3 regions of the Sphingomonas sp. C3-2 genome follow, and region 3 is predicted to be linked to each of the others. Evidence: predicted binding sites of a transcription regulator. Region 3 holds the regulator's gene; each other region holds the start of a gene.

Region 1 (10,688 bases), 590 kb from region 3:
CACGGGCGCCAATACCTGGATCGAACTCAAGCTGACCGAAGGCAAGAACCGCGAAGTCCGCCGCGTGCTCGAATATCTGGGGCTTGAGGTCTCGCGCCTGATCCGCACCAGCTACGGCCCCTTCGAGCTTGAGGACATGCCGGTGGGCGCGGTCGATGAAATTCGTCGCCACGACGTGATCACTTTCCGCAACACGCTGAAATCATGAGAATCGTTTCCGGCGAATGGCGCGGGCGCCCGTTAAAGGCGCCCGAGGGCAAGGCAACCCGTCCGACGAGCGACCGCACGCGCGAAGCACTGTTTTCGATGCTCGTAAGCCGGTTGGGGGATTTTGAGGGGCTGCAGGTCGCCGATCTCTTCGCCGGAACGGGCGCGCTGGGCCTGGAAGCGCTGTCGCGCGGCGCGGCGCACTGCACCTTTGTCGAAACCGATCGGCAGGCGGTGACCGCGCTCAACGCCAATATCGACGCGCTGAAGGCGAGCCATCGCACCAGCGTGCGAACCACCTCCGCCGCCGCCTTTACCGGCGGGCCGTTCGATCTGGTGATGATGGACCCGCCCTATGGCAAGGGGCTGGGGCAACAGGCGCTGAACCGGTTGGTCGAAAGCGGCTCGCTGGCCGCCGGCGCGCTGGTCAGCCTTGAAACCGGCGTAGGCGAAGAAATTTCGGCCCCGGCGCTGACGCTCGAGGCCGAAAAAAAATACGGCAAGGCGCGGCTCCTGCTGTTCCGCGCGGGCTGAGCCTGAGGCTCAGCCCCGTCCGCGCAGCGTGATGATCGCGATCAGGCTGACGAGCGCGGCCACGGCGAGATAGACGCCAACCCAACCAAGCCCGCCCTGATCGGCAAGCGCCTGCGCCGCCACCGGGGTCAGCGCCCCGCCGATGATGCCGCCGACATTGAAGGCGATCGACGATCCCGTATAGCGCACCCGCGCCGGGAATAGCCCCGGAAGCCAGGCGCCAAGCGGACCGTAGACAAAACCCATCACCAGAAGCGCGAACGACAGAAAGGCCCAGATCGCAAGCAGCGATCCGCTGGCGAGCGCGGGCGCGAGCAGCATCCCGGTCAGGATCGCGCCCACACAGCCCCAGCCGAGCACCCGGCCCGCGCTGGTGAGATCGGCGAACCAGCCCGACAGCGCGATGCCGAGTGCCATGAACAGGATCGCGGCGAGCTGCACGCCCAGAAACGCCTCGCGGTCATAGCCAAGCGAGGTCGTGCCATAGCCAAGCGCAAAGGCCGTGGTGAGATAGAAGATTGCAAAGCAGACGACCGCACCGAAGGTGCCACCCAGCGTTTCGCGCCAATGATCACGGAAAAGCTCCGCCATCGGCACCGAAGGCGGGGGGCCTTCTTCCATCGCCTCGGCAAAGGCGGGGGTTTCAGTGAGCTTCAGCCGCACCCAAAGGCCAAGGCCGACAAGGATGATCGAGGCGAGGAACGGCAGGCGCCAGCCCCAGGCTTCAAACTGTTCGGGCGTCAACACCATGCCAAGGATCAGGAACAGGCCGTTCGCGGCGATGAAGCCCACCGGCGCACCGAGCTGCGGTACCATGCCGAAGCGCCCACGCCAGCCCGGCGGCGCGTTTTCGACCGCGAGCAGGGCCGCCCCGCCCCATTCGCCGCCAAGGCCAAAGCCCTGGCCGAAACGCAGAACGCACAAAAGCAGCGGCGCCCACCAGCCGATCGACTGATAGGTGGGAAGGAAGGCGACAAGCAGCGTCGATCCGCCCATCAGCATCAGCGAGGCGACGAGCGTCGACTTGCGTCCGATCCGGTCGCCGAAATGGCCGAACACGCTGGCGCCGAGCGGACGCGCGATAAAGGCAACGCTGAGGCTGGCATAGGCGGCGAGCAGTTGCACCGACTTGGATTCCGCCGGGAAGAAGAGCGGGCCGAACACCAGCGCCGCCGCCGTCGCATAGATGTAAAAGTCGTAGAATTCGACCGAGGTGCCGACCAGACTGGCCAGCAGCACCCTGCGGTTCGAAGGCGCCTCAGCCCCTGCATTGATTGCACCCGTCGCCATCGTTCCTCCCTTGCTGGCCTGCCCTTAGCTCCGGCCCCGCCATTTTCGAAAGGGAATTTCTGAATTTTTGCGGCGAGCGCAATCTTGATCGCGCGTCATCAGCTCTGGGCGAACAATTTTGTGCCCACCACGCCGCAGACGATCATCGCCATGAACAGCATCTGCACCGTGCCGACACGCTCGCCGAACAGGATCGCCCCGCCGATGATGACGCCCACCGCGCCAAGCCCGGTCCAGATCGCATAAGCGGTGCCCGCCGATATGCCCTTCATCGCCAGCGACAACAGCCACATATTGACGAAGGAAAGCCCGATCGGAACGGCGGCGGCCGCAAATGTTTGCTGCACCTGCGCCCATTTCAGGCTGAGCGCCCAGATGATTTCGGTGACAACGGCAACAGCCAGGATAACCCATGCCATGGGGGAACGGCCCTTTCACGAAAACGGGCTCGTTCGATCCGGTGCAGCCGGAAACCCGAAAGAGGCGGCACCGCCAATCGCCTTAGACAGCGGTCATCGGCCGGTCAATTCGCCTTAGTCCGGCATCGCCGTCGCCTGCGCCGGGGCGATGGTGAGCGCCGCGCCGAGCGATGCTGCAATGATCGCGCCGATCGCCCCCCATTGCACCACGCTCAGCCGTTCGCCCAGAAACACCAGCCCCGAAAGCGCACCGATCGCCGGCTCCATGCTCATCAGCGTGCCGAATACGCGCGTGGGCAGACGGGTAAGCGCGATCATTTCCAGCGTATAGGGAAAGGCAGACGACAGGATGGCAACCGCCAGCCCCATCGGCAGCACCGCCGGATCAAGCAGCGCCGTACCGGCATGGGCGACGCCGATGGGCACGATCAGCACCGCCGCCACCAGTGACCCCCATGCCACCGTGCGCGTGCCATGATCCGCCCCCGCCTTTTGCCCGAAGACGATGTAGAGCGCCCAGCAGGCGCCCGCCGCCAGCGCGAACAGCGCGCCCACCGGATCGACGCCGTGCGCGCTGTCCCCGATCGGCAGCAGCAAGGCGATGCCGCCAAGCGCGAGCAATACCCAGAGGAAATCGACCGGCCGCCGCGATCCAAGAATGGCCACCGCAAGCGGCCCGGTGAATTCCAGCGCAACCGCGATGCCCAGCGGCACCGTGCGGAGCGCCATGTAGAAAAGCAGGTTCATCCCGCCAAGCGATGCGCCGTACAGGATGATCGGCCACCAGCCGCCCCGCGCAGGCATGTTGCGCCACGGCCGTGTCAGCACCAGCAGGATGGCCGCAGCAAAGAACAGGCGAAGCGCCGTCATCCCGGCCGGGCCCACCAATGGAAACATGCCCTTGGCGAACGATGCGCCGCTCTGGATCGAAACCATCGCGACGATCAGCAGCGCAATCGGGAACGCCACCTGTGCAAGCGCGCTTTTGCCCTGGTTCATGATGCGGGCGAGTCGAGGCGGAACTGGATCATGCCCGGGGCATCCGGGAGGCGTGGATTGCAGTCAAGCGCCATTGCCCTGGCGGCATTCGTTCCCTAACTGTTCACGCATGAGTCTTCCCGTCCCCTCGCCCGACCAAATGCCCTATCTTACCGGCCTCAACGATCCGCAGCGCGAAGCCGTGCTGACGAGCGAAGGGCCTGTGCTGGTGCTGGCGGGGGCCGGCACTGGCAAGACGGCGGCGCTCACCGCGCGGCTGGCGCACCTCATCTACACGCGCAAGGCATGGCCATCGGAAATTCTGGCGGTCACCTTCACCAACAAGGCCGCGCGCGAGATGAAGGAACGCGTCGGCCGGCTTGTGGGCGACGCGGTTGAAGGCATGCCGTGGCTCGGCACCTTTCACGCGATCGGCGCCAAGATGCTGCGGCGGCATGCCGAACTGGTCGGGCTGCAGACCAATTTCACCATTCTCGACACCGACGATCAGTTGCGCGTGATGAAGCAGCTGATCGCCGCGGCCGACCTCGATGAAAAGCGCTGGCCCGCCCGGCAGCTGGCCGGGCTGATCGATAGCTGGAAGAACAAGGGGCTGACGCCCGCCGATATCGATGCGGGCGACAGCGAGATGTTCGCCAATGGCCGCGGGCGCGAACTTTATGCGCTGTATCAGGAACGGCTGCGCGCGCTCAACGCATGCGACTTCGGCGATCTGTTGCTCCATATGCTCACCATCCTGAAGCGCGACCGCCAAGTGCTCGAGCAGTATCAGGAACGGTTCAAATATATCCTGGTCGACGAATATCAGGACACCAACGCCGTCCAATATCTCTGGCTCCGCCTGCTGGCGCAGCGGCGCAAGAACATCTGCTGCGTGGGTGACGACGATCAGTCGATCTATTCCTGGCGCGGCGCGCAGGTGGAAAACATCCTTAAGTTCGAAAAGGATTTCCCCGGCGCCGCGATCATCCGGCTCGAACAGAATTACCGCTCCACCCCGCACATCCTTGGCGCGGCATCGGGCCTCATCGCCCATAATGGCGGCCGGCTGGGCAAGCAGCTGTGGACCGAAACCGACGCGGGCGAGAAGATTTCGGTTCTGGGTGTGTGGGATGGCCCCGAAGAGGCGCGCCGCGTGGGCGACGAGATCGAGGCGCATCAGCGCCGCGGCGGCTCGCTCGACGATATCGCCATCCTCGTCCGCGCCCAGCATCAGACGCGCGAATTCGAAGACCGGTTCATCTCGATCGGCATGCCCTACCGCATCGTCGGCGGCTTCCGCTTCTATGAGCGGCAGGAAATCCGCGATGCGCTTGCCTATTTGCGGCTGGTCAACCAGCCGGCGGACGATCTGGCGTTCGAACGGATCGTCAACGTCCCCAAGCGCGGGCTGGGCGACAAGGCACTGGCCAAAATCCATATGCTGGCGCGAATGGAGGAAATTCCGCTCGCGCTGGCGGCAACGCGCATCCTCGACACCGACGAGCTCACCCCGCAGGCGCGGCGCGCTCTCGGCGGTTTCATTGGGGATGTCATGCGCTGGCGCGACATGGCGAACGACCTGCCCCATGCCGAACTGGCCCGCCAGATCCTCGATGAATCGGGCTATACCGCGATGTGGCAGGCCGAAAAATCGAGCGACGCGGCCGGGCGGCTTGAAAACCTCACCGAACTTGTCCGCGCGATGGAAGAATATGAAACGTTGGGCGCGTTCCTCGAACATGTCAGCCTGGTGATGGACAATGACGCCGCCGCCGAGGACACCAAGGTGACGGTGATGACGATCCACGCCGCCAAGGGGCTTGAGTTCGACACCACCTTCCTTGTCGGGTGGGAAGAGGGCATTTTCCCGTCGCAGCGCTCGCTCGATGAAGGCGGCAATGCCAGCCTCGAGGAAGAACGCCGCCTCGCCTATGTCGCAATCACCCGCGCACGGCGCAAATGCGTGATCATCCACGCCGCCAACCGGCGCATCTATGGCCAATGGACCAGTTCGATCCCCTCGCGCTTTGTTGCCGAACTGCCGCCCGAACATGTCGAGGCGGAAAGCTCGCTTTCGGGCGGCGAAAGCCTGTGGCGCGCCAATTGGTCCGAACACAGCGATCCCTTTTCCAACCTGGCACGCGGCGGCGGTCGCGGGCCCGGCTGGCAGCGCGCTGCTGCAGGCGGCCAGTTCTCGACGCATCCGCAGCGCGCGGCCGAAGCACGCGCCAGCGCGGTGAGCTTTGGCAACAAGGGGCGCAGCGACATGACGCTGGGCCTGCGCGTGTTCCACCAGAAATTCGGTTACGGCATCATCGCAGAAATCGAAGGCAACAAGCTGGAAATCGATTTCGATACCTCGGGCCGCAAGCGCGTGATGGACAGTTTCGTCACGATTGCGTGACGAAACCCGGCATCGCCTGTTTCGCGGAGGATGCTTCGCGGTATAGCTAGGCGATGTCCTTGAGCCTTTCCGAAGCCGAATCCCTTGTCCGCGACGGGATCGCCGATCTGCGCGGCGGCCGCCTGACCGACGCGAAGGCGCGTTTCGAGCGTGTGATCGCCGCCGATACGAGCCTGCCCAAACCCTGGTTGCTGCTCGCACAGGCCTGCCATCATCTGGGCGACGCCAGCGGCGAGGAAGACGCGCTTGACAAGTTGCTCTTGACCGACATGCGCAACCTTGCCGGGTTGCTGATGAAAGCCGATCTGCGTGCCCGCGCCGGGGACGACCGGGCGGCATCCAGCTTTTACCGCACCGCGCTCAACGTCGCCGGGATCACGGACAATGTGCCGCAAATGCTGGTGCCCATGCTCCAGCGCGCCGAGGCCTATCTGAACAGCGCCAGCGCACGGTTCGAGGCCCATCTGGTCAATCGGCTCGGCAGCGCGGCCGTGCAGCAGTCTGGACTTGGCGGGCGCGTACGCCAGTCGGTCGATCTGCTGCTCGGCAAATCCACGCTTTATCTGCAGCAGCCGTCCTCCTTCTACTTTCCTGGCCTGCCCCAACGCCAATTTTACGAGCGCGACGAATTTCCCTGGCTCGCCGAGATCGAGGCGGCGGTTCCCGCGATGCAGGAGGAACTGCGCGCGGTACTGGCCGAAGGGCATGAGTTCACACCCTATGTCGAGGGCTCACCCGATCGCCCGCGCCCGAACAACCACCTGCTTGGCGATCCAAGCTGGGGGGCGTTCTATTTCTGGAGGAATGGCGCGCGCGTGGCCGAAAACGCCGCGCGCTGCCCACGCACTATGGCTGCGCTCGACCATGCCCCCCAGCCCATCATCACCGCGCGTTCACCCATGGCGCTCTATTCGGTGCTCAAGCCCGGCACCCATATCGCGCCGCATCATGGCATGCTCAACACGCGGCTGATCTGCCATATCCCGCTCATGGTTCCCGGCGACTGTGCGCTGCGCGTCGGCAACGAGACGCGGGCGTGGGAGGAAGGCAAGGCGCTGATCTTCGATGATTCGATCGAGCATGAGGCATGGAACCGCAGCGACAGCACCCGCGTGATCCTGTTGTTCGAGGTCTGGCGCCCGGAAATCTCGGCAGACGAGCGCGCCGAACTCGCCGCCATCTTCTCCGCGATCGACGAATATCAGGGCGTGCCCGAAGAGGCGATCTGATCACCCGGCCCGCGATATGCGGCGGCTGGCCGAGCGAATATCCATTTGCTTCTGGATATTTGCCCATGCCCCCTGCATAGCGCGCCGATGCAGCAGTTCGTCGCTCTCTATGCCCAGTTCAAGACCAGCACCGCTCAGTGGATCGGCATCACGAACGCCGAATGCCATATCCATGCGGGGCTGCTCATCTATCTGGCGTCCTCGGTCATCCTCCGAAAGCCGCTGCGCTCGCCCGTCCCGCTCCTCATCGTGATCGCGGCCGAGGCAGCCAACGAATATTTCGATCGCCTGTCGACCGGCTCGTGGCGCTGGGACGACACGGTCCACGACATATTGTTCACACTGCTCTGGCCGGCGATCCTCTTCACGCTCGCCCGGCTGCGCAAGCTGAAGTCGGGCTGATCCCCCGTCTGGCCGATCAAGCGGCTGCCCCCTTTTGCCGCTACAACGCGGAACGCTATCGCGCGGCCATGATGGGTACCGCTCCGCTCATCGCGTTTCGCTGATTTATGTCGGTCATCACAAGAATGACATCGGGCATTTCAAAATTCACGCGGTATCTGCCTCTCTTTTCAAAGCGCGGGAGGCTTCGAAACTGAGGTCGCGCCAAGCCGGTAAAGCTATATATACTGTCCGCACCAACGGCCCAGACCGTGTCTCCCGATCGCGCCAAGCCAAAGAATGGCACCGTGTTCAATATATCATCTTCCTCGCTCGCCTTCTGGACAGCCGGCTGAGGCCCCAGCGGCTTAAAATACAGCCGCCGAACATTCGTGCCGCACACCTCTACAATGCGGCCATGGGACGATATGTGAACCAACCCAATCGCCGCGACCACGCAACCTGGCTTCGACGGCGACGCGACAAGTGCATTTACCGGATCACATTCGGTATTGAGTGGACCACCGCAAAGCGCACCAGAATGATTGCTTTCGATAATTTGGACCGTCCCGTCACTGCGGCTTATACGCCTCAGCCCACCGCCCCATTCACCGTCGTTGAAACCCACCCAGATTGAATCATCGGCAATCAGAGCCGTTCCGAAAGAGAATAGCGATTTCAATTCCGGCTTCAGCCTGACTTCCCGAATCCGCTCGCCCTCCATTTCAAGCAAACGGCGATTGGTGATGAGGGAGACGCCTCCCCTATCAGACGAACAGGCAAGCGCCTCCAGCCGCTCATTTTCAACCGCGACCGACGCCATGATTTTCCACGTCGATTGCAATCGACGCTGCACCGACCATGCGCCCTTCCCCGTTTCAACCAACGTGACCAGTTGTCCATCGGATCGGCAAATTTCCAATGCCTTACCACCAAGCTCCACACGCTTTGGCAGAGCCTCATTGGGTTTCAGGGAAACAAGCGTCCCATCACTGTGCAACACCCAAAGTTGACCGTCCGCAAATACGGCGCGGCTAATATCGATCCGTTCGCCCGTGCCGCCATCCGTGTAAGCCGCCTGACGGGACAGGAAATAAGCGGCGACGGCAATGCACCCGACAACAGCAACCGCTGTTCCCAAAGCAAGCCAGGGACGGCGCAACAAACTCGGCATCCCTAAAACACCGCCCGCCCATCGCCGCCGAGCATCATCTGCCGAACGAGCGGAATGGGCGGCCCGCCATAGCCAAGGAAGCGATTGTGGAATTCCTTCCATGCCTTGCGGCCTCCATTTTGCGTGGTCCAATCGTCGCGCAGCTTGCGGATCATGAGCTTGCCGAGCGTGTAGTTCAGATAGGCCGGATCATAGGTGCCGCGCGCCGCCTGCTGGCGGGCATTGCCCTCATCCTGATAGCATTGCTCGATGAAAAGCTTGCGCGCGCCCTCCTGGCTGAGCGTGCCCGAATGCAGCCCGATCGCCGAAACGAAGCGGCAATTGCGCAGAAGCGCATTGGAGAGTTGGCCGACATGGGTTTCAGCATCGCCTTCTCCCAGCCCCGCATCCCACATCATCTCCTCGGTATAATGCGCCCAGCCCTCGGCATAGGCATAGCCAACGAACACCTTGCCAAAGAGCGACTTTGCCCGGTTGGCATGGAGGAAATTGAGGAAATGGCCCGGCCACACCTCGTGCACCGAGGTGAACAGCAGATCCTTTTCCCCCGGAATATAGGCCTGTTGCACGGCCGGGCTCCATGCCGGATCGGGCGGCGAGATATAGAAAACCGAGGGCAGGCCTTTCTCATAGGGCCCGGGAATATCGATATAGGCCGAATTCTGCCGGTTATAGGGCGGTGATTCCTCGACCAGCGCCTCTTCGGCGCCTGGGATCGAGACGATATCCTTGTCGATCAGGAACTGTTTGAGCATCGGCAACTGCCGGCGCGCGCCGGCAACCGGGCCGCCCTCGGGCTTGTCGGCATTCAGCTTTACCATGCAGTCGGCAATGCTGGCGCCGGGCGCGAATGTGTCGCACGCCGATTTCAACGCGGCCTGATTACGGCGCAGATCAGCCCAGCCGATGCGTTCAAGTTCAGCAACCGGGGTATCGACCCGCTCGGTCGCGTATAGCATCCGCTGGAACCGGTCCTTGCCCAGCGCGAAATCCTGCGTCGCGTCCTTGCGGCCGCTTTCCAGCCAGACCGCCAGTTCCTGCATCGCCTTCGATGCAGCCCCCGCTGCCGTGTCGAATTCGCGCTGCAGTTCAGCGTTCTTGACCGATGCGAACGCCGCCTTGGCATCACCGACATAATAGCCCGCCAGCCCCTCAAAACCCGCCTTGCCGTAATCGATGAAGCTCAATGGCATCGGGGTGCGCAGATTGGCGCGGATCTGTGCCGCCGCGGCGGGCACGTTGCGTGCAAAGGCGATGAACGCCCTCATCCGCGTTTCGGCATCGGCATAGGGCCGCGCAATATAGACATTGGGGTCCAACCCGGCGCCCAGATAAAAGGCGGGGTTGTGGTGCGGCTGATCGGCATCGCTGAGCCAGAAAAGCTGCCCTTCGGCCACGGCGATCAGATAATCGCGCTCGAAGCGCTGCGGTTCGGTCAGCGCCTTGGCATCGAATTTGCGCGCATCGGCGATCGAACGCTTCAGGAAATCGGCCTGAGCGGCAAGCCCTTCGGCACTCCAGTCGGGCAGCTTGCCGTCAAACTCATGGCGCCCCTGATATACGGCGAAACCGGGGTTTTGGACGAAATAACCATCGATGAAGCGCGAGACGAAAGCATCCCATTCACGCTGGTTCAGCGCTTCAGCTTCGACATCGGCCGCGTTTCTGTTTTCAGGCGCGCAGCCTGTGGCGGCAAAAAGCGCGCAGGCCGAAGCCGCCGCCAAAAGAGCCCGTCGAACCATCGCCTCAGCCTCCCCTGTCCAACCCTCTGTCTTTGCCCGATCTTTGCACCGCGAAAAGCGACATGCCATGGCCATTCGACGAACGACGTCGGCGAATTTGTTCGTTGCAAGCTTTCCTCGGTTGAAACGGCGGTTTTTGCGGGCATAGAAGACCGCGTGGAAAAACAACGTCATCCCCTCGCCTACCGCGATTTCGCCTGTTACTTCACCGCGCGTCTCACCAGCACGCTGGCGCAGATGGCCATGGTGATCGTCATCGGCTGGCAGGTGTACGACATCGCCCGTACCCAGCTTGGCATGTCCCCCAAGGAAGCCGCCTTTCAGCTT
Region 2 (10,688 bases), 1.6 Mb from region 3:
GTCACGTTGGCGCACAATTGTTCGAAACGGGAGACCAATTTGATCTTCGCATCGTTCGCTACAGCATCAACCTCGGCGCGCGCAGCATTGCAGAGCTCAACGAAACGTGCAGTGGTGCGGCGAATACGTTCGGGCGGATCGTCAAGGCTCGCAACTAAGAACCATGTTCGAGCTGCGGCTCGGCCCGTCGCCACCAATGGCACGGCTTCAAGTCCGGTCAACTCGGCGAACTGCTGTTCACGGACATCCGGCGCAGAGCGACGGCCGCGTAGCCAGCCTTGACGCAACAGATGCAACCCGCCGTTTGCATCGCGTGCGATACCAGACAAACGGTTATAATCACCGGCGATCGGTGGTGCGTTGATCTCAACCGCCCACTCGTCACCAGTCGGATCGAGACCAAGCTTTACATCGCAACCAGTCGCGCGGTGGCGCGCCTGCAGCCAGACCGAGTGGTTGGAGATTCTCCGAATTGCACCATCTATGGGATCGGTGCCGAGCGCCTCATGCCAGCGCTGGAACGCACGACGAGAAATTTCAGGATCGGTGATAAGACTCATCTGCGGTTTGATTAGCCCCAGCGTTTGCGCAAGCGCATCATACCCCGGTTCGAACGCGCCGATCTGCTCGCACGACCAGTCGACCAACCCCTCGAAAGACATGGCAAGCCCAATCTTGGCTGGGATGAGGGCGGCGAAGGGCGAGAGATGATTGTCGTGGTGGCGTAACTCATCGTAGACACGACGCGTCGCGGTTCCGTTGATCTGGACGGTATCGAGTTTGACGCAGAACTCACCGGACTCGCCTATCCCAACTGTATAGGCCAACTCCTTGGGCGCGTCAGGTCGCGGATAGATGCGCGCCCAAGTATAGGGCTTGAAGCGCTGCGCCATATCAGTTGGGCGCGAGAGCTTGCGAACGAATCCTTCCGGAAAGAGCCGAGCCTGCACCGCGCGCGCCCAGTCCGCCGTCGCCTCATAGCTTTCGACCAACATATTGTAGGCAGCGTCCTGTTCCTGATCGCCCCTCTTACGCTCCAACCGGCTCAGTTTCGCTAGCAGTTCGAAATGCTCAGCGCGGATCCCATGATCCATTCAACATCTCCCGCACTTGATATGTGACCGCTTTATGCACTGGAGCGGCAAGGCGTGGCCCACTCAAACCATTAATCGCCGTGATATGAACGATGTCATTTTCGGAGCGCATGAAGGAGCCACACAACTGGAATGAAGGTAATGCCGACGGCAACCATCGCCACAGTAATGATTCAGCACCCCCTCAAACGCTCATGAAATCGGGATAGCGCCCCAGCAATTCGCCGAATTCATTGTCCGAGACATTGAACTCGAAATATTGCGCGTCGGGCGTCTGGCGCAGGCCGTAGACATTGTCCCACGACCAGCCCGGCGCGCCGTTTTGGGGGTGGATTTCCCAGCGTATATGGCAGAGCGCGGAACCGCCCGAGACGGGTTCCACGCGGTGCTCCGCCATGCGGATATCGACGCCGAGCCCGCTGCGTTCGAACCGGTCGAGATGCGCCTGCACCGCGGCATCGGCATCGGCGCGGTCTTCCATGCGCGAGACATGGCCGAGCGTGAACGACACATAGGGAAAGCCGTAATGGTCGACGAGCCGCCCCGCGCCGCCCGTTGCCATCGCCTCGCCATAAGACCGGCAGAAAGCCGCCGCGCGTTCAAGATCCATCATCCTCTCCCCTATTTCTCTGCTTTGCGCGCGATCAGACCGGCGGCCCGGGGCAAAGGCAAGCGCGCAGACTGTCGCGGAGCGCTCATGCCGCGCGCCCGCCCCAGGCGCGCCCTGCCCCCGCCCCCTGCCCCGCCCGCTGCCCTTCCCCCCTTGCCCCGCCGCCGCCCGCGCCCCATCTGCCATTTTTGCGGAACGAAGCGCCGCGCGCGGCCTTGCGCGGCGGGAACAAATCTGGAACACACACGCCCATGCTGACTCATATTTCGGTGCGCGGCGCGCGCGAGCACAATCTCAAGGGCGTGGATGTCGAGATTCCGCGCGATACGCTCACCGTCATCACGGGGCTTTCGGGTTCGGGCAAATCCTCGCTCGCCTTCGACACCATCTATGCCGAGGGGCAGCGCCGCTATGTCGAGTCGCTCTCGGCCTATGCGCGCCAGTTCCTCGAGCTGATGCAAAAGCCCGATGTCGACCATATCGAGGGGCTCTCCCCCGCGATCTCGATCGAGCAGAAGACAACGTCGCGCAACCCGCGCTCGACGGTCGCCACCGTCACCGAGATCTATGACTATATGCGCCTGCTCTGGGCGCGCGTCGGCATTCCCTACAGCCCCGCGACCGGCGAGCCGATCGCCGCGCAGACCGTCAGCCAGATGGTCGACCGGGTGATGGCGCTGCCCGAAGGCACGCGCGCCTATCTGCTCGCCCCCGTCGTGCGCGGGCGTAAAGGCGAATATCGCAAGGAACTCGCCGAATGGCAGAAGGCGGGCTTTACCCGCGTGCGCATCGACGGCGAATTCCACGAGATCGAGGACGCCCCCGCGCTCGACAAGAAATACAAGCACGATATCGAGGTCGTGGTCGACCGCGTCGCGGTCCGCCCCGGCATGGAAACCCGGCTCGCCGACAGTTTCGAAACCGCATTGAAGCTTGCCGAGGGGCTGGCCTTTATCGACTTGGCCGACGGCGTCGTTCCGGGGCGCGAGGGGGAGGCCGAGGCCGGCGGCCAGATGAAGGGCGCAGGGATTCCCGCCAACCGCATCGTCTTTTCCGAAAAATTCGCCTGCCCCGTCTCGGGCTTCACCATCGCCGAGATTGAACCACGGCTCTTTTCGTTCAACGCGCCGCAGGGCGCCTGCCCGGCGTGCGACGGGCTCGGTGAAAAGCTGTTGTTCGACGAGGATCTCGTCGTCCCCAACCATGCGCTCTCGCTCAAAAAGGGCGCGGTCGTCCCCTGGGCCAAGTCCAACCCGCCCAGCCCCTATTATATGCAGGTGCTCGGCTCGCTCTCGCGCGAATTCGGCTTCTCGCTCGACACCCCCTGGGCCGATCTGCCGGGCGAGGTGCGGCTGATCATCCTCCACGGCACCGGCGGCAAGCCCGTGACGCTCCGGTTCGAGGACGGCAAGAAAAGCTATGAGGTGAGCAAGCCCTTCGAAGGCGTGATCGGTAATCTCAACCGTCGCCTGCTCCAGACCGAAAGCGCGTGGATGCGCGAGGAACTGGGCAAGTACCAGTCGTCCGCCCCGTGCGAGGTGTGCCACGGCGCCCGCCTCAAGCCCGAAGCGCTGGCCGTCAAGGTCGGCCGCTCGACGATCAGCGACGCGGTCCGCCTCTCGGTGGTCGACGCGCTCGCCTTCTTCACCGCGCTCCCCGAAAAGCTGGGGGACCAGCAACGCCAGATCGCCGAGCGTATCTTGAAGGAAATCGTCGAGCGGCTGGGATTTCTCAACAATGTCGGGCTCGATTATCTCAACCTCGACCGCACCAGCGGCACCTTGTCGGGCGGAGAAAGCCAGCGCATCCGGCTTGCGAGCCAAATAGGTTCGGGATTGTCCGGCGTTTTGTACGTTCTGGATGAGCCGAGCATCGGCCTCCACCAGCGCGACAATGATCGCCTGCTCGAAACGCTGAAACGCCTGCGCGATCTCGGCAACACCGTCCTCGTCGTCGAGCATGACGAGGATGCGATCCGCACCGCCGATCATGTCATCGATATGGGGCCGGGTGCCGGCGTCCATGGCGGCCGCATCGTGGCGGAGGGCAAGCTTGCCGATATCCTTTCCAACGAAGAAAGCCTGACCGGCGATTATCTCGCGGGCCGCCGCGCGGTGCCCGTCCCGGCCAAACGCCGCAAGGGCTCGGGCAAGAAGCTCACCGTCCACGGCGCCACCGCGAACAATCTGCAAAACGTCACCGCGTCGATTCCCTTGGGCACCTTCACCTGCATCACCGGCGTCTCGGGCTCGGGCAAGTCGAGCTTCACGATCGACACGCTCTACGCCGCCAGCGCGCGCGCGCTCAACGGCGCGCGGATCATCGCGGGCAAGCACGACAAGGTCTCCGGGCTCGAGCATCTCGACAAGGTGATCGACATCGATCAATCACCCATCGGCCGCACGCCGCGCTCGAACCCTGCCACCTATACCGGCGCGTTCACCAATATCCGCGACTGGTTTGCCGGGCTGCCCGAGGCCGAGGCGCGCGGCTACAAGCCCGGGCGCTTCAGCTTCAACGTCAAGGGCGGCCGGTGCGAGGCGTGCCAGGGCGACGGCGTGCTCAAGATCGAGATGCACTTCCTCCCCGACGTCTACGTCACCTGCGATGTCTGCCACGGCGCGCGCTACAACCGCGAAACATTGGAGGTGAAGTTCAAGGGCAAGTCGATCGCCGATGTGCTCGACATGACGGTCGAGGACGCCGCCGAATTCTTCAAGGCCGTGCCCCCCATCCGCGACAAGATGGCGATGCTCGCCGAGGTCGGGCTCGGCTATGTCAAGGTCGGCCAGCAGGCGACGACGCTCTCGGGCGGCGAGGCGCAGCGCGTCAAGCTCGCCAAGGAACTCGCGCGCCGCGCCACCGGCAACACGCTCTACATCCTCGACGAACCCACCACCGGCCTCCATTTCGAGGATGTCCGCAAACTCCTCGAAGTCCTCCACGCGCTCGTCGAACAGGGCAACAGCGTCGTCGTGATCGAGCATAATCTCGACGTCATCAAGACCGCCGACTGGATCATCGACCTAGGGCCCGAAGGCGGTGTCAAGGGCGGAGAAATCGTCGCCGAAGGCCCGCCCGAGAAGGTCGCCGAAAACCCGCGCAGCTTCACGGGGCACTATCTCAAGCCGCTGTTAGAGCGCGGCAGCGAGCGGGTGGCGGCGGAGTGATTCCGATTTTCGCAGTTACGACGTTGTATCCACCCGCCCGGGAAATTACGGCGTCGTTGCTGAGACTCAGCTAATCACAAAGCCCTATTTCGCGGCATAGCTTGCGACAAACCTCGTCAATCACCCGCGTCATACCGAGGACCGCATCAACCGCGCGCTGCAACCTGCCTACAAGCCTTTCGCCAAAGAGTTCATAAAGAAAGGCCGCGATGCCTTCGGTGGCCAGCGCGGCAATCAGTTGATCCGCCGCGGCGCTGATCACCTCGCCCGGCGTCGGGATGCCGATTGCGGCAAGCGCGGCGCGAAACGCCGCCTTGAGCGATTTTCGGCAGACGGTACACGAAAGGTCGGCCGTCGCCTCGTCATAGTGACGGCGCGCCCAACCGACGAACACGCGAAAGCGTTCCCCCGCCCGCCCGAACAGACCGATGCGCAGCGTCTCGACGCCCTCGTTTATGGGCCCGGCAAAGACTGCAACATCGGACAGTACGTCCGCCAGGTCAGGGGAGTTGATACCCTCGTTGATCGCTTCGAACGGCGCGCCGTCCTGCGCCTCTAGCCGCTCAATCAGGACAAGAGCATGGCCAAAATTGCCGTCTGCGGGCGGAGGTAGCGCGATGCGGATACTGGCCTCGCCTTGCGCATCCAGACGAAGTTCAAACTCGTTGATGAAGTGCATCACCGCCTGCCCCCTCTGCACCAAGTTTCGCCGACATCGCCCGCTACAGCCCCAGCCCCTGCTTGTTGACGGCATCGCGCGCGGCTTCGACCGCTGCGCCCTGTTGCGCCTGTGCGGCCTGCGTCATCTCGGCCACCGCCGCCTGGCTCGTGATCGCGACGTTGAAGTTCGATGCCAACGCGGGGTTCTGGTTGTTCGCGCCGATCTCGTAGGACACGACGTTCAGGCACGGCATCACCCGGTCGGTCGTGATATTGTGGCTCGCGCATTGCCCGTAGCTTGAATTGTCCTGCGTTATCCGCTGCCCGTCGCGCGAGCGCACGATCCGGCCCCAGCGGCCGCCCGCCTGCGTATCGAACCCACCATATTTGGCGGCCAGTTCCTTTTCGATGCTGTCCACCGGCAATTCCTTGCCCGCGGTATATTCGGTGCGGCGATCAACATGGACCACCCGTTCCTGCCCCGCCGGCCCGACCAGCCAGACATTGACCTTCTCCAGCCCGGTATCGGCATAAACGTCGACGCGCGGCATGGATCCGCCCCCGGGCAAGCTGACCGTGCTGTTTCGGCTGTTGATCGCAAAGCTGGCATTCTTGCACTGGAGCACATTGCGCACTTGCTCGGCCGTCATGCCCTGGCGAATCCCCATGATGTCGTCCGCGGGCTGCCCTTCGGGCGCGGTCTGCCCCTTCACCGTATCGCAATCGACCTTCGGCGCCGCGACAGCGGGGGCCGCCGCGACATCGACCACCTCGGCCGGAACGCCGCCATTTGCGGCCTCGGTTGCATTGTCGCCGCCACCGCCACAGCCTGAAAGGACAAGCAATCCACCCCAGAGGATCATCTCGCTGCGCATGTCTCACTCCTTTCGGATCAGGGATACGCAAGCCACTTGCCGAGACGCCACGCCGCCATCGGCGCCCATGCGCTGCCCGGATATGGCACCGCACCGGGGCCCGCACGTCCGGCTGCGCGGCGAAGGACGCCGGGCCAGCGTGGCGTGGGTCGTTGCCCCATGGCAACAAGGTGCCGTGAACGTGCGGACGATGCAATGCCCGCGCCCTGTGGGAAAATAGCCATTACGCCCCGATCGGGCATGATGAACCCGGACCCAGGATCGCCCGCCACCGCGACGGGGATCGACAACGGGGGTCGGGAGACGGCCATTCCCGGCTATTCGGCGTCGCGTGCGCCCTCGGGCTTGTTGGTGTCGACCACCGCGTCGAGATGATCGGCATCGTCCTCAATCTCGTCGGAATCGGCGTCGCCGCCCAGATCGGGGAGCAGGTCGGTCTGGATCAGCCCTTCGGCCGGGCCCTCGCTTTCCACCTCCAGCATCTGCGCGCGCTGCTTTTCGTCGTAATCGTCCTTGATCCAGCCGGGTTTGTTCTTGCCGTTCAGCGCCGCGCGGGTGGGTGCATCGCCAAATGCCGTCGCCGCGTCCCTGAATTCCTCTTCCACCTGCTTGCGGTCGATCGCCACTGGCACCTCCACGGTCGGCCCGCCGCCGGCCGGCGCGGCCCTGCCCCGCCCTTATACCACAATTTGCCGAAATGCGTGCGCGGGCACCTGTGGATAACATCGGGGATTATGGGGATAAGTTTGCGCCTGTGCCCCGCCCCCTCGCGAATCACGCCCGCCCTGCTGCGGCCCCACCCGCCGCGCCGCGCGCGCACGACGTGACGTCACACCGGCTTTTTTCGCATGATTTCCAGTGCTTCTGTTGTTGTGCTGGGTTCATGCAACCCCAGCCACTATGGCTGCGTTGAAGGGGGGGTCTCATAAGACCACAAGAATCAAAGGGAATTTGTCATGCGTAAATTCATGCTCGCGCTCGGTGCCGTTTCGCTCGCCATCCCCGCGTCGATGGCGCTGCCGCTCACCGTAGACAAGGCGGAAGCACGCAAGCACCATCGCTACAAGGAATGGCGCGGCCGTGACGGTCGTACCTATTGCCGCAAGTCCGACGGCACCACCGGCCTCATCGTCGGCGGCGTCGGCGGCGCGCTGCTCGGCCGTGCGGTCGACACGCGCGGCGATCGCGCCACCGGCACCATCGTCGGCGCCGCCGCCGGCGCGCTCATCGGCAAGGAAATCGACAGCAAGCGCCGCTGCCGCTGATCGGCCTTTTGCTGCGCCGTTCGGGTCGCAAGCGCGTTCGGCCAACAGGTTGAAAAGGGGCGGGTGCCGGGGGCATCCGCCCTTTTTGCGTCCGCCCGACGAGTGTGTCTTTTCCGCCACCCCCGAACGGGATCGGGCAATTTAGGCGGCTCGCCGACGAAACAAAACGCTTGGTCGGCGCGTATATCCCTCGACAGTGAGAACGAAGGGGACATGCCATGCATCTCGCCGACCCGCCGATCCGCCGCGCCATCGAACCAGCGCTGTCGGGATATCGGATCATGTATCACCGCGCCGAACCCAATCGTTGCCCCGGTTGCGGCAACAGCAACTGGCATATCGGGCGGATTTCCGCGCAGTGCGCCTTTTGCGATCTCTCGCTCCCGCTCGCAGAGGCTGCGGCGCCGGGGGATTTGATGGCGCGGCTCGGGCTCTAGCCCGCCCGCCGATCCACGAGCGGCGTGGCCGCGAACAGGCCGTGGCACAAGGTCGATGCATAATCGGCAATGGCGCTTGGTGTGTCGGGGCGCTCGCCCGCCCAGTTGCGCAGTTCATAAGCTGCGTTCAGCATCGCCGCGAGCGCGTGGCTCGCCACCAGCGGGTCGATCGCGCGCAGCGTCCCCTCGCTGATCCCGTCGATCACCATCCCCGCCAGCCGCCGCGTCAGATGGTTGGTGCGCGCCGCCATCTGCCCGCGCAGATCGGGCGGCAGCGCGTGGAGCGCAGTGGTGCGCAGCAACGGCCCCTGATCGGAAAACTGGACGTCGAGCAGCATCGCCATTGCGCTGCACAGCTTTTCCCACTGGCTGCCCCCGGCCGCCTCCGCCAACCGCAGCGCCGCAACCTGCACGTCGAAACTATGCGTGAAACAATCCACCACCAGTTCGTCCTTGCCGCCCAGATGGTGGTAGAAGCTGCCCTTGGTGACGTTGAGTTCGGACGCGATCCGCTCCACCGACGCCCCGCGATAGCCACGCTCGTTGATCAGCCGCGTCGCCGCCATCAGGAAATTGTGCCGGGCACCATCCTCGTCGGCCGCCATCCCCGGATCCAGCCGCGTGCGGCGCGGCGCCCAGGCCGCGTCCGGCAGCGCCAGACCGCCATCGAACAGTTCGACCATACGCGCCGACAGGCGGGGATATTCGTCCAGATCGTGCTGGTTCAGCCAGCTCGGCAGCCACAGCGTCGCCTCCACCAGAACATGCGTCCGCGCGGTCAGCAGCGCCTTGTCGCCATTGCCGAAAAAGCCGCGAATCCGGCGCAGCAGCCCGCGATAGCGTTCGGCGAGCGCCGCGCGTTCGGGGCCGTCCAGCGCGCGCAGGTCCGACAATACCGCACAGGGCCGTGCGTGCTGCGCGCGGATCGCCGCATGTTGCGCGAAATGCGCGGCGACATAGGCGCGCACGCGCTCGCGCGGTCCCGCTGCCCGCTCGGCATCGGTCACGATGCCTTCGATCCGGTCGAGCGACTGGTCGTAGCATGCCGCCGCCAGCTGCTCGCGCCGCCGGAAATAATAGGTGACGCTGGTCGCATTCATCCCGACGCTTGCCGCCACATCACCCAGCGTCATGCCATGCGCCCCCGCCGCGTTGATCCGGCGCGCCGCCGCGTCGAGGATGAGATCACGCTTGGCACGGTAGCGCGGCGTGACAGCCTTTTTCGGTTTATCGGTATTCCCCAACATGCCGCCAAATCTAGCATCATGGCCAAAGTTCGAACAGACAGTCTTGCAGCCTCTGCAGGTGCGGCTAACCTTGGCACCCCATGAGGAGGTGCGTGTGACCAGCCTGTTCCAGATCCTCGCCGTGGTCGAACGGCACCCCGATGGCTTCGCCTTCGACATTCCGGCCAACTGGATGCAGGGGCGCACCGCCTATGGCGGCCTGTCGAGCGCGCTCGCGCTCCACAGCGCGCATGCCGTCGCCCCCGATCTTCCGGCGCTGCGCACCGCGCAGATTTCCTTTGTCGGTCCGCTCGCCGGGCGCGCGACCGCGCGGTCGCAGCTGCTCCGCCGCGGGCGCACGGCGGCGTTCATCCGCACCGATATATACGGCGAAGCGGGGCTCGCGCTCAGCGCCACCTTCGTCTTCATGGATGCGCTCGCCTCGCATATCGACCATGTCGACCTGCCCGCGCCGAGCGTTTTTCCGGAATCGGTGGCGGCGCATGTCCCGCGCGAAGCCCCCGAATTCACGCGCAACTTCGATCATTTCGACGCCGGCACCGACAGGGCCAGCGCCGATCTTATCCGCTGGACACGGTTGAAGGAACGCGACGGCGTTGATCCGATGACCGCGCTGATCGCGATCGGCGATGCCCTGCCCCCCGGCGCGCTGTGCCTTGCGCACGAACGCGGCCCGATCAGTTCGATGACCTGGCTCATCAACCTGCTGACCCCGGCGCCCGCGACCACCGATGGCTGGTGGCTGCTCCGCTCGCGCGCGGACTATGCCCGCAATGGTTGCTCCAGCCAGGTGATGACGATCTGGAACCGCGACGGCACCCCGGTCGCCACCGGGATGCAAAGCGTCGCGCTCTTCATCTGATGCCCGCGCTTGCAGCGGACCGCCTCGTCCCCCTATCCTCTTATTTCCGATCCATGTGAAAAGGCGCCAGAACCTATGGCCGACGCAAACTCCACGCCCCAGCAGCTTGTCGATCAGTTGAAAGCGCTGCTCGATGTCGAGGAACTCGACCGGGACCTTTATCGCGGCGACAAGCTGCCCGAGGGGCGTGGCCGCGTATTTGGCGGGCAGGTGATCGCACAGGCGCTGTCCGCCGCCACCAAATCGGTCGAGGGGGAACGCATCGCGCATTCGCTCCACGCCTATTTCATGCGCCCCGGCGATGATTCGCTGCCGATCATCTACCGCGTCGAGCGCGACTTCGACGGACGCAGCTTCGCCACGCGGCGGGTCATCGCGCTGCAAAAGGGCGTGCCGATCCTCAACATGGCGGCTTCGTTCCAGACGCCCGAACAAGGCCTTGCGCATCAGGAGGAAATGCCCGACGTG
Region 3 (10,688 bases):
TCAAAGAGGAAAAGCGCGCCTTCGGCCAGTTCATCGAGTGTCTTTGCACGCGGTTTGAGCGATGCCATCGCCGCGGTCAGCAGGGTGATCTGCGCATGGTCCAGCGTCACGCCAAGCCGGCTTTCCACGCGCGGGGCAACCAGCGTTGCCAGACGCGCATCATCGCCTTCGCGAATATAATGGCCGTTCAGATTTTCGAGCTTCTTGATGTCGAAGCGCGAAGGCGAACGTCCCACGCCGGCCAGGTCGAACCATTCGATCGCCTGCTCGCGGCTGATGATCTCATCGTCGCCGTGGCCCCAGCCGAGGCGGAGCAGATAATTGCCGACCGCTTCGGGCAGCAGGCCCATCTCGTCGCGGTACGCGTCCACGCCCAGCGCGCCGTGGCGCTTGGACAGCTTGGCGCCGTCATTGCCGTGGATCAGCGGAATGTGCGCGTAAACCGGCTCGTCCCAGCCCATCGCGCGGATGATGCCGAGCTGGCGGAAGGCGTTGTTCAGATGGTCGTCGCCGCGGATGACATGCGTCACGCCCATGTCGTTATCGTCCACGACCACGGCGAGCATATAGGTGGGGGTGCCGTCCGAACGCAGCAGGATCATGTCGTCCAGCTCGCTGTTCTGGACGACGACGCGGCCCTGCACGGCGTCCTCAATCGCCGTCTCGCCTTCGTGCAGCGCCTTGAGGCGGATTACGAAGGGGGCGCCCTCGGGGGCCTCGGAAGGGTCGCGGTCGCGCCAGCGGCCGTCATAGCGCATCGGCTGCTTGGCCGCGCGCTGCTGCTCGCGCAGTTCCGCCAGTTCCTCGGGGGTCGCATAGCAGCGATAGGCATGCCCCGATTCGAGCAGCGCGTTCGCCACTTCGGCATGACGCTCGGCACGCGCGAACTGGTAGACGGTGTCGCCGTCCCAATCGAGGCCAAGCCAGCTCATGCCGTCAAGGATCGCGTCGATCGCCTCCTGGGTCGAACGCGCACGATCGGTGTCCTCGATGCGCAGCAGGAACTTGCCGCCATGGTGGCGCGCGAACAGCCAGTTGAACAGGGCGGTGCGGGCACCGCCGATATGCAGGAAACCGGTCGGGGAAGGCGCGAACCGGGTTACAACAGGCTTGTTTTCAACGCTTGCGCCCACGCGCATGTTCTCCACTATGCTTATATGGCCAGAACGACCGGGGACGCCCCTAGCACGGCTTATCGCGCGCTGCAAAAGCCTCAGACGGGGGTTGAGGCTGCATTTTTTTGCATTGCACTTGTTGCAATCGAAACCTGGTTGGAAAAGGAGCGCGATCAGCTCCCGCTCTGGCTGCCGATTGGGCTGGGCGCGGGCATCGCGGCCTGGTTTGTCTTGCCGTCGCAGGCGCATTGGGCAGCGGCAATTTTCACCTTTCTCGCGCTTGCGCTGTTGGGCGTCGCGCTCGGCCTGTTCCGCCGTTCGGGAAAGGCGCTTCTGCTCTTTGGGCTGTCGGGCGCGCTTGGCGTCGCGCTGATCGGCGTGCGTTCTGAAATGGTGGCGGCGCCGCGTCTCGAACGCCCGGTCGTGTCTACTTTTTCCGCCGAGGTCGAAAAGGTTGAGAAACTTCCGGCGCGCGGGCTTGTACGGCTTACGGTCGCGCCCGTGGCCGACGCAAAGCTGCCCCCACGGCTACGCATCAATGTCGTCGACACCGATCCGGTTGCGGTCGTGGTCGCACCCGGCGCACAGATGAGCCTCAAGGCCCGGCTGATGCCCCCGCCCGATGCGGCCGTACCCGGAGCCTATGATTATGCGCGTATCGCCTGGTTTCAGGGTGTCGGCGCCACGGGCCGGGCATTGGGGCCGATCACGCTCCTGTCCGCTGGAAAACCGCGCTGGGGAAGCGATTTTCGCGCCCGACTGACCGCGCATATTCATGAGGCGCTTCCCGGCGCGCCCGGGGGAATAGCCGCTGCGCTCGTGACCGGCGATCGCGGCGCCATCAGCGAAGCGGATGCAGAGGCGATGCGGCGGAGTGGCCTTGCGCATCTGCTCTCTATCAGCGGTCTGCACGTAACCGCCGTGGTCGGCGCGACGATGCTGCTCGTGCTCAAGCTGCTGGCGCTCAGCCCACGCCTGGCGCTGAATGCACCGCTGCTCCTCATTTCAGCCGCCGCCGGGGCTTTGGCCGGCATCGGCTACACGCTGCTCAGCGGTGCTGAGGTGCCGACGATCAGATCGTGCATCGCCGCGCTGCTGGTTCTGGGCGGGCTGGCACTTGGGCGCGATGCGATCACCCTGCGGCTCATCGCCACCGGCGCGTTGTTCGTCCTCCTCTTCTGGCCCGAATCGCTCGTCGGCCCCAGCTTCCAGATGAGTTTTGCTGCCGTCACCGCGCTCGTCGCGCTGCACGAACACCCTCGGATGAAGGCACTTCTCGCGCGCCGCGATGAACCGATGCCAATGACTTTGGCGCGTTCGCTCTTCGGGTTGCTGGCAACCGGCATCGCCGTCGAAATCGCATTGATGCCGATCGCGATGTTCCATTTCCACAAGACCGGTGTTTACGGCGCCCTGGCCAATATCCTTGCCATCCCGCTCACCACCTTTGTCGTCATGCCGCTTGAGGCGCTCGCGCTGGTCTTCGACCTTGTGGGTCTGGGCGCGCCATTCTGGTGGGGGGCAGGGCAGGCGCTCGGCCTGCTGCTCGGGGTTGCGCATTATACGGCGGCGCTGCCGGGGGCGGTGCTCGGCATTCCGATCATCCCCACCGGCGCGTTCGCGCTGACGGTTGCTGGCGGGTTATGGATATGCCTCTGGCGCACGCGCGTTCGCTGGGCCGGGATTTTCCCCTTGGCGCTCGGCATGGGATGGATGCTCGCAACGCCCGCGCCCGATCTGCTCGTCACGGGCGATGGTCGTCATCTCGCCATACGCACGCCAGGGCAGGGCTACGCAATCCTGCGTGATCGCGCTGGCAATTATGTCCGCAACACGCTCGGGGAAAGCGCCGGGACGCAGCAGGAATTGATCTCGCTCGACCAAGCCGGTGCGGCGCGCTGCACGCCGGACAGCTGTGTCATGGAAGTCGCGGATGGGGGACGAACATGGCGCATCCTTGCGCTGCGCAGTTCCTATCTGCTTCCCCGGCAAGAACTCGAACCCGCTTGCGCGCTCGCAAATATTGTCGTCAGCGAGCGCCGCTTGCCGTCCTGGTGCCACCCGGCATGGCTCAAGATCGACCGGAGCCTGCTTGCCAGAACCGGCGGGCTTGCGATCACCCTTGCGGGGCGCCGCGTATCGACTGTCAGGCAACCGGGCAGCGATCATCCATGGGAGAACGCTGCTGTGGGCGCGGTTCAGTAACGCCGTAGCAGTCCTGCCAGTCGGCCTTGGATACGGATCTGATCGGGGCTGTAACGCTGCGGATCATAGGCGCGGTTTGCCGGGTCGAGGCGGACCATCGCGCCTTCGCGGCGGAAATATTTGAGGGTTGCTTCATGGTCCTCGATCAATGCGACAACGATCTCACCATCGCGCGCCACATCGGTTCGTCGGATCAGCGCGTAATCGCCGTCGAGAATGCCCGCTTCGACCATCGAATCGCCCGAAACCTCAAGCGCATAATGCTCGCCCGTTCCCAACAAGGCGGCCGGCACCGAGAGCATGTTGTGGCTTTCGATCGCCTCGATCGGCAGGCCCGCTGCAATGCGCCCATGCAGCGGGATTTCGAGCACGTCGTTCGCCGCCGGGGGAAGCGGACGGCTGAGTTCCGTTGCGGGATTGGCGGCGGGAACCTGCGGCGTGACCGGTGCGGAGGGGGCAGCATCGGCGCGTTCGGGCATCTTGATGACCTCAAGCGCGCGTGCGCGATTGGGCAAGCGTCGGATGAAGCCGCGTTCTTCGAGCGCGCTGATCAGGCGGTGCACGCCCGACTTGGACTTGAGGTCCAGCGCTTCCTTCATTTCCTCGAACGAAGGAGAGACACCCGTCTCGGTCAAACGGTCGCTGATGAAGCAGATAAGCTCATGTTGCTTGCGTGTGAGCACGGCGCGCCTCTCGAATGGAACGAATGAGGAACGTGTAGGAAACATATCGGGCCGCGTCAAGCGAAGCCCGATAGTTCGTTCCTTCCGCTCGCTATCAGGCCGTCCCGATCAATGCGCGCGTCGCCTGCTCGACATCCGCTTCGCGCATCAGCGCTTCGCCGACAAGGAAGCAGTGGACGCCGTGCTTTGCCATCGCGTCGAGATCGTCCTTGGTACGTAGCCCGCTTTCCGCAACGAAGGTGCATCCCGCCGGTGCCTTGCCCACCAGTTCATAGGTGCGCTCGAAGCTGACCGAAAAATCGCGAAGATCGCGGTTGTTCACGCCAATGAGGCGCGATTTGAGCGTGAGCGCGCGTTCCAGTTCCTCGGTGTCATGCACTTCGATCAGCGCGTCCATGCCGAAACGGATCGCCTCGTCCTCGATGGCCACCATTTCGGCGTCGGTCAGCGCCGCGGCGATGATCAGGACCGCATCGGCGCCCAGCGCACGCGCTTCTGCGACCTGCCAGGGGTCGACCATGAAATCCTTGCGGAGCACCGGGATCGAAACCGCCTCGCGCGCGGCGACCAGATAGGCATCGGCGCCCTGAAAATACGGCTCATCGGTCAGCACCGAAAGGCATGCCGCCCCGGCGCGCTCATAGGCGCGGGCATGCGCCGGCGGATCGAAATCGGCGCGGATCAGGCCCTTGGACGGGCTTGCTTTCTTCACCTCGGTGATCACTGCATGGCCGGTGCGCGCCTTGGCATCCAGTGCGGCGCGAAAGCCGCGGGGCGCCGTCTGGCGCGCAGCCTGCGCTTCCAGTTCGCCAAGGCTCGTCAGCGCCTTGCGCCGGGCGACCTCGTCGCGCTTGGTGTTGCAGATTTCGATGAGCTTGTTGGTCATTTATAGGCAATCCAGCAATCAAGAAGCGTGTTGGCCACGCCGTTGTCGAGCACCTCGCGCGCCTCTTCGACGCCGTTTTCCCAGCTGTCGACGCGTCCGGCGACAACGAGTGCAGCGGCGGCGTTCAGCAGCACGGCATCGCGATATGCGCCTTCTTCGCCCAGCAACAGCCGGCGCAGCGCCGCCGCGTTGAAGACCGCGTCGCCGCCGCGCAGCGCTTCCTGAGGATGGCGGGAAAGCCCCACATCCTCAGGCGTCAATCGCGACGTGCCGTGGCCACAGGCGCCGATGCGCACGATCGTGCTGGGCCCGCAGACCGACAGTTCGTCAAGCGGCTCGTCGCCTGCCACCAGCATCGCCGATTCGAGGCCAAGAAGTTCGATCGCGCCGGCAACCACGTTCAGGAAGTCGGGGCGCGCAACGCCCAGCAACTGGCGCTTTACACCGGCCGGATTGCACAGCGGCCCGGTCAGGTTAAAGATGGTCCGGCGGCCGATAGCCTTGCGCACGCCAGCAAGCTTGCCGAGCGCGGGATGATGTTTCTGCGCGAACAAAAAGCCGATGCCGATATCGGCCAGGCTTCGCTCGGCGGTCTCGGACGCGCGGTCGAGGTTCAGTCCAAGCGCTTCCAATGTGTCGGACGATCCCGCCTTGCTCGACGCGGCGCGGTTGCCATGCTTGGCGACGGGCACACCGCAGGCGGCCACCACGATCGCGACCGCGGTCGAGATGTTGAGGCTGTGCGATCCGTCGCCCCCGGTCCCGCACACATCGATGGCGCCCTCGGGCGCGCTCACTGGGATCAGTCGCTGGCGCATCGCGCGCACGGCGGCGGCGATTTCCACCGAGGTCTCGTCACGCTCCGCCATTACGGTCAGAAAACGCTGGATCTCGTCCTCAGCGGCCTTGCCGTCGAGAATGTCGCTGAACGCCGCGAGCGCGGTTTCGGAATCGAGGGGCGCCGAGGCATCGGGCAGCAATACGGAAACAGTCATGCCCGTTCCGCCACCTTCAGCCCGGCAATCCGCATGAAATTGGCAAGCATTTCATGGCCATATTCGGTGGCGATGCTTTCGGGATGGAACTGGACGCCGTGGATCGGCAGCGTTTCATGGGCAAAGCCCATCACCGCGCCGTCGGCCGTGCGGGCATTGACGCGCAGGCACGAAGGCATGCCTTCATCGGGCACGATCAGCGAGTGGTAGCGGGTGGCCGTGAGCGGCGAGGGGAGCCCCTCGAACAGCCCCGTGCCGTCATGCGTGATCGGCGATGTCTTGCCGTGCATCAGCTCGGACGCGCGGATCACCTGGCCGCCGAAATGCTGGCCGATCGACTGATGGCCAAGGCAGACGCCGAGCAGCGGCTTGTTCGCCGCCGCGCACGCAGCCACCAGTGAAAGCGAAATACCCGCCTCATTGGGGGTGCACGGCCCCGGCGAAATCAGAAAGGCATCGGCACCGGTGGCGATCGCTTCATTGGCGCTGATCGCGTCGTTGCGGACAACCTGCACCTCGGCGCCGAGCTCCATCAGATAATGAACAAGGTTCCAGGTGAAGCTGTCGTAATTGTCGATGACGAGTATCATGGCGGGCGCTTTATCCTGTCGCGCGCGCAGGGGGAAGCTTTTGCTTCCTTCCGGGCGCGGCGTTGCTGCCGAAAGAAGATTGCGGGCCCATCGAAAGGGCCCGCACCTTATTGTCCGAAGCGAGCCTCCCCAGCGATGCGGACGGCTTCGCGCGCGGCGGCAAACAGTGCGCCGGACTTGGCCTCGCATTCGCGCTGCTCATATTCGGGGTTCGAATCCGCGACGATTCCGGCGCCGGCCTGCACATGCATCATGCCGTCCTTCACCACGGCGGTGCGCAGGACGATGCAGCTGTCCATCGATCCGTCGGGTGAGAAATAGCCTACCCCGCCAGCATAGGCGCCGCGCGTTTCGGGTTCCAGCTCGGCGATGATCTCGCACGCCCGCACCTTGGGCGCACCGGAAACCGTGCCCGCCGGGAAACCGGCAAACAGCGCGTCGATCGCATCTTTCGACGGATCGAGCTGCCCCACCACGTTCGATACGATGTGCATCACATGGCTGTAGAACTCGACCGTATAGCTCTCGGTCACCTGCACGCTGCCCGCAGTTGCCACGCGACCAACATCGTTGCGGCCGAGATCGAGCAGCATCAGATGCTCGGCGCGTTCCTTGGGGTCGGCGAGCAGGCTGGCCTTGTTCTCCGCATCCTCGGCGGCCGTCTTGCCGCGCGGGCGGGTGCCCGCGATCGGGCGGATCGTCACCTCATTGTCCCGCGCGCGCACCAGGATCTCCGGGCTCGACCCGATGATCGAAAAGCCGGGCATGTCGAGATAATAGAGGAAGGGCGACGGGTTTATCCGTCGCAGCGATCGGTAAAGATCGAAAGGCGGCAAGGTGAAGGGCGTCGAGAAACGCTGCGCCAGTACCACCTGAAATATATCGCCAGCCGCGATATATTCCTTCGCCGCCGCCACCATTTCGCCGTAACGTCCCGGCGCGAGCACCGGGGTTTGGACGATCTCGGGCAAATCCGTCGCGGGCTCTGGCCGCTGCAACGGGGCGGCCAGTCGGGCCGCCGTCGCCTCGATCCGCTCCTCGGCCAGCCTGATCTTGTCGTCGATCGATCCGGGCGTCTCGGGCCAGACCGGGGAAACGAGGAAAAGCTCGTCGGCCAGCCGGTCAAAGATCAGGATCACCGTGGGGCGGACGAACAGCATGTCCGGCAGGCCCAGCGCGTTCTCGGGCGGACGCGGCAGCTTTTCAACCAGCCCCACCGTCTCGTAACCGAAATAGCCGACCAGGCAGGCAAGCGCGCGGGGCAGTTCCTGCGGCACGTCCATCCGGCATTGCAAAACGAGTTCGCGAAGCGCGTCGAGCGCATTGCTCTCAAGCGGTTCGAACGCGGCCTTGTCACTCAACCAATGGCGGTTAACCTCGGCCTTCTGGCCCTCGGCCCGAAATACGAGGTCGGGCGCCAGCCCGATCAGGCTGTGGCGCCCGCGGGTCTCGCCGCATTCAACCGATTCCAGCAGATAATCGCCGCGATCGGCCTCGATCAGCTTCAACGCCGCCGATACCGGGGTGTCGGTATCGGCAATTTGACGCTTCCATATCAGGGCAGGGCGGCCAGCCTCCAGCGCTTCGCGTACAGCAACGCTCATTGTGCCAGGGACTCGCTGCCAGCCAGCTGACGCTTCAGCTTGGCGGCGGCTTCGGCATTGCGCTTCACGCCGAGTTCTGCCTTGGTCGCGTTGACGAACTGCTCGGTATATTCTTGGCCGATCGCGCGGCTCATCTCGCGGCGCAGCAGGTCCACCAGTTGGGGCTGCGTGTTGATGTCGCCGGGCGTGATCTTGTCGAGCCAGACGACGAACCAGCCCTGCTTGCCGGGCGCTTCAAGGTGCTTGGCGCGCTTTTCGGCCATCGAGAAGAGCAGCGTCAGCGGCGGCGCAACCGGGCGGCCCGAAGCGCTGATTTCCGAACGCTTGCCACCGATACGCTCGGGCGCCGGCAGCTTCACGCCGGCCTCGTTCATTGCCTGGGGAAGGGGCATACCCTTGCTCACCTTCGCCACGATCGCGTCGGCGATCGCCTTGGCACGTGCCGAAGCGCGTTCCAGCTTGAACGCTTCGGTCACGGCCGCACGCACCTGCGCCAGCGGGCGCGGCGTCGCCGGGATCACGCGTTCGACATCGGTCAGCGCGTATCGGTTGCCGTCTTCGATCGTTTCGATCGTCGGATCGTCATCGGCCGACATTTCGAATGCGGGTTCAAGGAAGCGCGCAAAGGACGCATCGGGACGGAAGTCTGCATTGTCCGGGTCAACGCCTGCTGCGGTGATTGCGGGCGTGGTGATCGCGGTCAGGTTGTTGGCCTTCAGGATCTCGTCGAAGGTCGCCTTGTCTGCAATCATGTTCTCGATGTTCGCAGCAAAATCGGAAAGTGCGGCGTCGAGCTTTTCCTTCTCAAGCGCCTGATTGATTTCGGCGCGCACCGATTCGAGCGAGCGGGCGGGGATCGTCTTGACGCCGTCGACGCGAATGACGTGCCAGCCAAGGCCCGAACGCTGCGGCGCAAGGACCGTGCCCTGTGCGGCGGCGAAGGCTGCATTCGCCGCCGCTTCGGAGCTGAGCCCGGCAAAGGCCTGCTTGCTCTGTTCGGTCAGCGTCGATGCTTCCAGCCCGGCCTGCGCGGCGGCGGCGGCAAAGCTCGTGCCGCCGCGAACCTTGGTTTCGAATGCGCGCGCGGCGTTCTGATCCTGCAAGATCACCTGCGTGATGTTGCGGGTTTCGCTGGCGGCGTAGCGGGTTGCGTTCGCCTTGTAATAGTCCGCAATGTCGGCTTCGGTCGGCTTGGCCTTCGCGGCCAGCATCGCGCGGTCGAAAACGGCGTAACGGATCACGCGGCGCTCGGGCACCGTGTAGCGGCCGATATTGCGGTTATAATATTGGGTCAGTTCGGCGTCGCTCGGTGCGGCGCCGTCGGTCAGCGCGGCAGAGGGCACGAAGCCGACCATGCCGCTGCGCTCTTCAAGCGACAGGGCGGCATAGGGGCGGGCGAGCAGGGCGGGTACGCGCGATACCGCACCGGTGGGCACCAGCATCTGGCGCGTCAACAGGTCCGAGGCGATGTCGCCGCGCAGCTGCTTTTCGGTCACGCGGCGCTGCGCCAGAACCGAAAGAAACGTCGTGCGATCGAACTTTCCGCCCGGGCCATTAAATGCCGGAATTCCAGCGATCTCGGCGTCGACCAAGCGGCGGCTGACCGCAAAGCCCGCCTGATCGGCAAAGCCGTCAAGTGCGCGGACGTTGATCATCTGTTCCAGCGTCTGTTCGAAACCGCCGGCGTTGATGAAGGTCGTCATGTCGAGCCCCGGCATCTCGCGGCGCTGGATATCCAGCTGGTTCTGCGCGCGCATCTGCAGTTCTTCGCTCGAGATGTCGTGCTTGCCGACTTCGGCGACCACGCCGCTACCCAGCGATGTGCCTGAGCCGTTCATCGAGCCGGAAATGTCGGATCCCGCAAAGGAAACCGCCACTAGGGCGATGAAAATGAAGCTGCCGATCAGCCCGATCTTGGAATTGAAGATGCGCCGGAAAAACTGGATCATGCGATAGCCCGAAGCCCGAAAAAGAAAATGTGAAGCGTTGCTTTAGGCGGCAGAACTTCCCTCGACAAGGTATCGGCGATATTGGCAGCCCCGGAATCACCAAGGAGCATGTAATGGCTTTGCGCAAACTGGTCGCCGGAAACTGGAAGATGAATGGCGATCGTGCCCAGCTGGTTGAACTTGATGCAATTGCTCAGGCCGCTGCCGCCAATGGCAGCGTCGACGTTGCAATCTGCCCGCCCTTCACGCTGATCGCTCCGGCCGCCGAACGGCAGCCGACGCTGGCAATCGGTGCGCAGGACTGTCACGCCGCCCCCAATGGCGCGCACACCGGCTGCATCTCGGCAGCCATGCTGAAGGAAGCGGGCGCCACGCTCGCCATCGTCGGCCACAGCGAACGTCGTACCGACAATCATGAAACCGACGGCGAAATCCGCGCCAAGGCCGAAGCTGCTATTGCAGCCGGGCTGACCGCGATCGTCTGCGTCGGCGAAACCGAGGCGGAACGCGATGCCGGCAAGGCGCTGCACGTCGTCAACAAGCAGCTCGATGGCTCGGTCCCCGGTTCGGGCTCGGGCGAAACGCTGGTCATCGCCTATGAACCCGTCTGGGCGATCGGCACCGGCCGCACGCCTTCGGTCGCCGATGTGGCCGAGGTTCA

Evidence for each region. Region 3 encodes LexA, which represses DNA repair genes until DNA is damaged. Its sites were predicted from a motif close to GTTCCNCNCTTGTTCT; they were not measured.
Region 1: QYC26_RS02770 (ATP-dependent helicase) is a predicted target of LexA. The motif match lies at 3,540-3,555, and genes of this name have one in related genera.
Region 2: uvrA (excinuclease ABC subunit UvrA) is a predicted target of LexA. The motif match lies at 1,930-1,945, and genes of this name have one in related genera.

Annotation. Positions count from the first base shown of each region.
Region 1 covers NZ_CP130322.1:576,783-587,470, forward strand. Annotated here, with positions in the region: gene QYC26_RS02745 (pseudouridine synthase) at 1-208, shown strand, start outside; gene rsmD (16S rRNA (guanine(966)-N(2))-methyltransferase RsmD) at 205-741, shown strand; gene QYC26_RS02755 (MFS transporter) at 751-2,031, opposite strand; gene QYC26_RS02760 (multidrug efflux SMR transporter) at 2,130-2,450, opposite strand; gene rhtA (threonine/homoserine exporter RhtA) at 2,565-3,449, opposite strand; gene QYC26_RS02770 (ATP-dependent helicase) at 3,559-5,835, shown strand; gene QYC26_RS02775 (aspartyl/asparaginyl beta-hydroxylase domain-containing protein) at 5,895-7,064, shown strand; gene QYC26_RS02780 (hypothetical protein) at 7,152-7,466, shown strand; gene QYC26_RS02785 (hypothetical protein) at 7,522-8,610, opposite strand; gene QYC26_RS02790 (DUF885 domain-containing protein) at 8,622-10,361, opposite strand; gene QYC26_RS02795 (MFS transporter) at 10,518-10,688, shown strand, end outside.
Region 2 covers NZ_CP130322.1:1,536,571-1,547,258, forward strand. Annotated here, with positions in the region: gene QYC26_RS07490 (HNH endonuclease) at 1-1,094, opposite strand, end outside; gene QYC26_RS07495 (hypothetical protein) at 1,279-1,707, opposite strand; gene uvrA (excinuclease ABC subunit UvrA) at 1,956-4,874, shown strand; gene QYC26_RS07505 (hypothetical protein) at 4,945-5,553, opposite strand; gene QYC26_RS07510 (hypothetical protein) at 5,597-6,409, opposite strand; gene QYC26_RS07515 (hypothetical protein) at 6,727-7,035, opposite strand; gene QYC26_RS07520 (glycine zipper 2TM domain-containing protein) at 7,366-7,674, shown strand; gene QYC26_RS07525 (hypothetical protein) at 7,893-8,111, shown strand; gene QYC26_RS07530 (TetR/AcrR family transcriptional regulator) at 8,108-9,358, opposite strand; gene QYC26_RS07535 (thioesterase family protein) at 9,453-10,220, shown strand; gene QYC26_RS07540 (acyl-CoA thioesterase II) at 10,296-10,688, shown strand, end outside.
Region 3 covers NZ_CP130322.1:3,514,019-3,524,706, forward strand. Annotated here, with positions in the region: gene gltX (glutamate--tRNA ligase) at 1-1,139, opposite strand, end outside; gene QYC26_RS16715 (ComEC/Rec2 family competence protein) at 1,272-3,320, shown strand; gene lexA (transcriptional repressor LexA) at 3,314-4,003, opposite strand; gene trpC (indole-3-glycerol phosphate synthase TrpC) at 4,098-4,889, opposite strand; gene trpD (anthranilate phosphoribosyltransferase) at 4,886-5,884, opposite strand; gene QYC26_RS16735 (aminodeoxychorismate/anthranilate synthase component II) at 5,881-6,474, opposite strand; gene trpE (anthranilate synthase component I) at 6,582-8,078, opposite strand; gene QYC26_RS16745 (peptidylprolyl isomerase) at 8,075-10,027, opposite strand; gene tpiA (triose-phosphate isomerase) at 10,141-10,688, shown strand, end outside.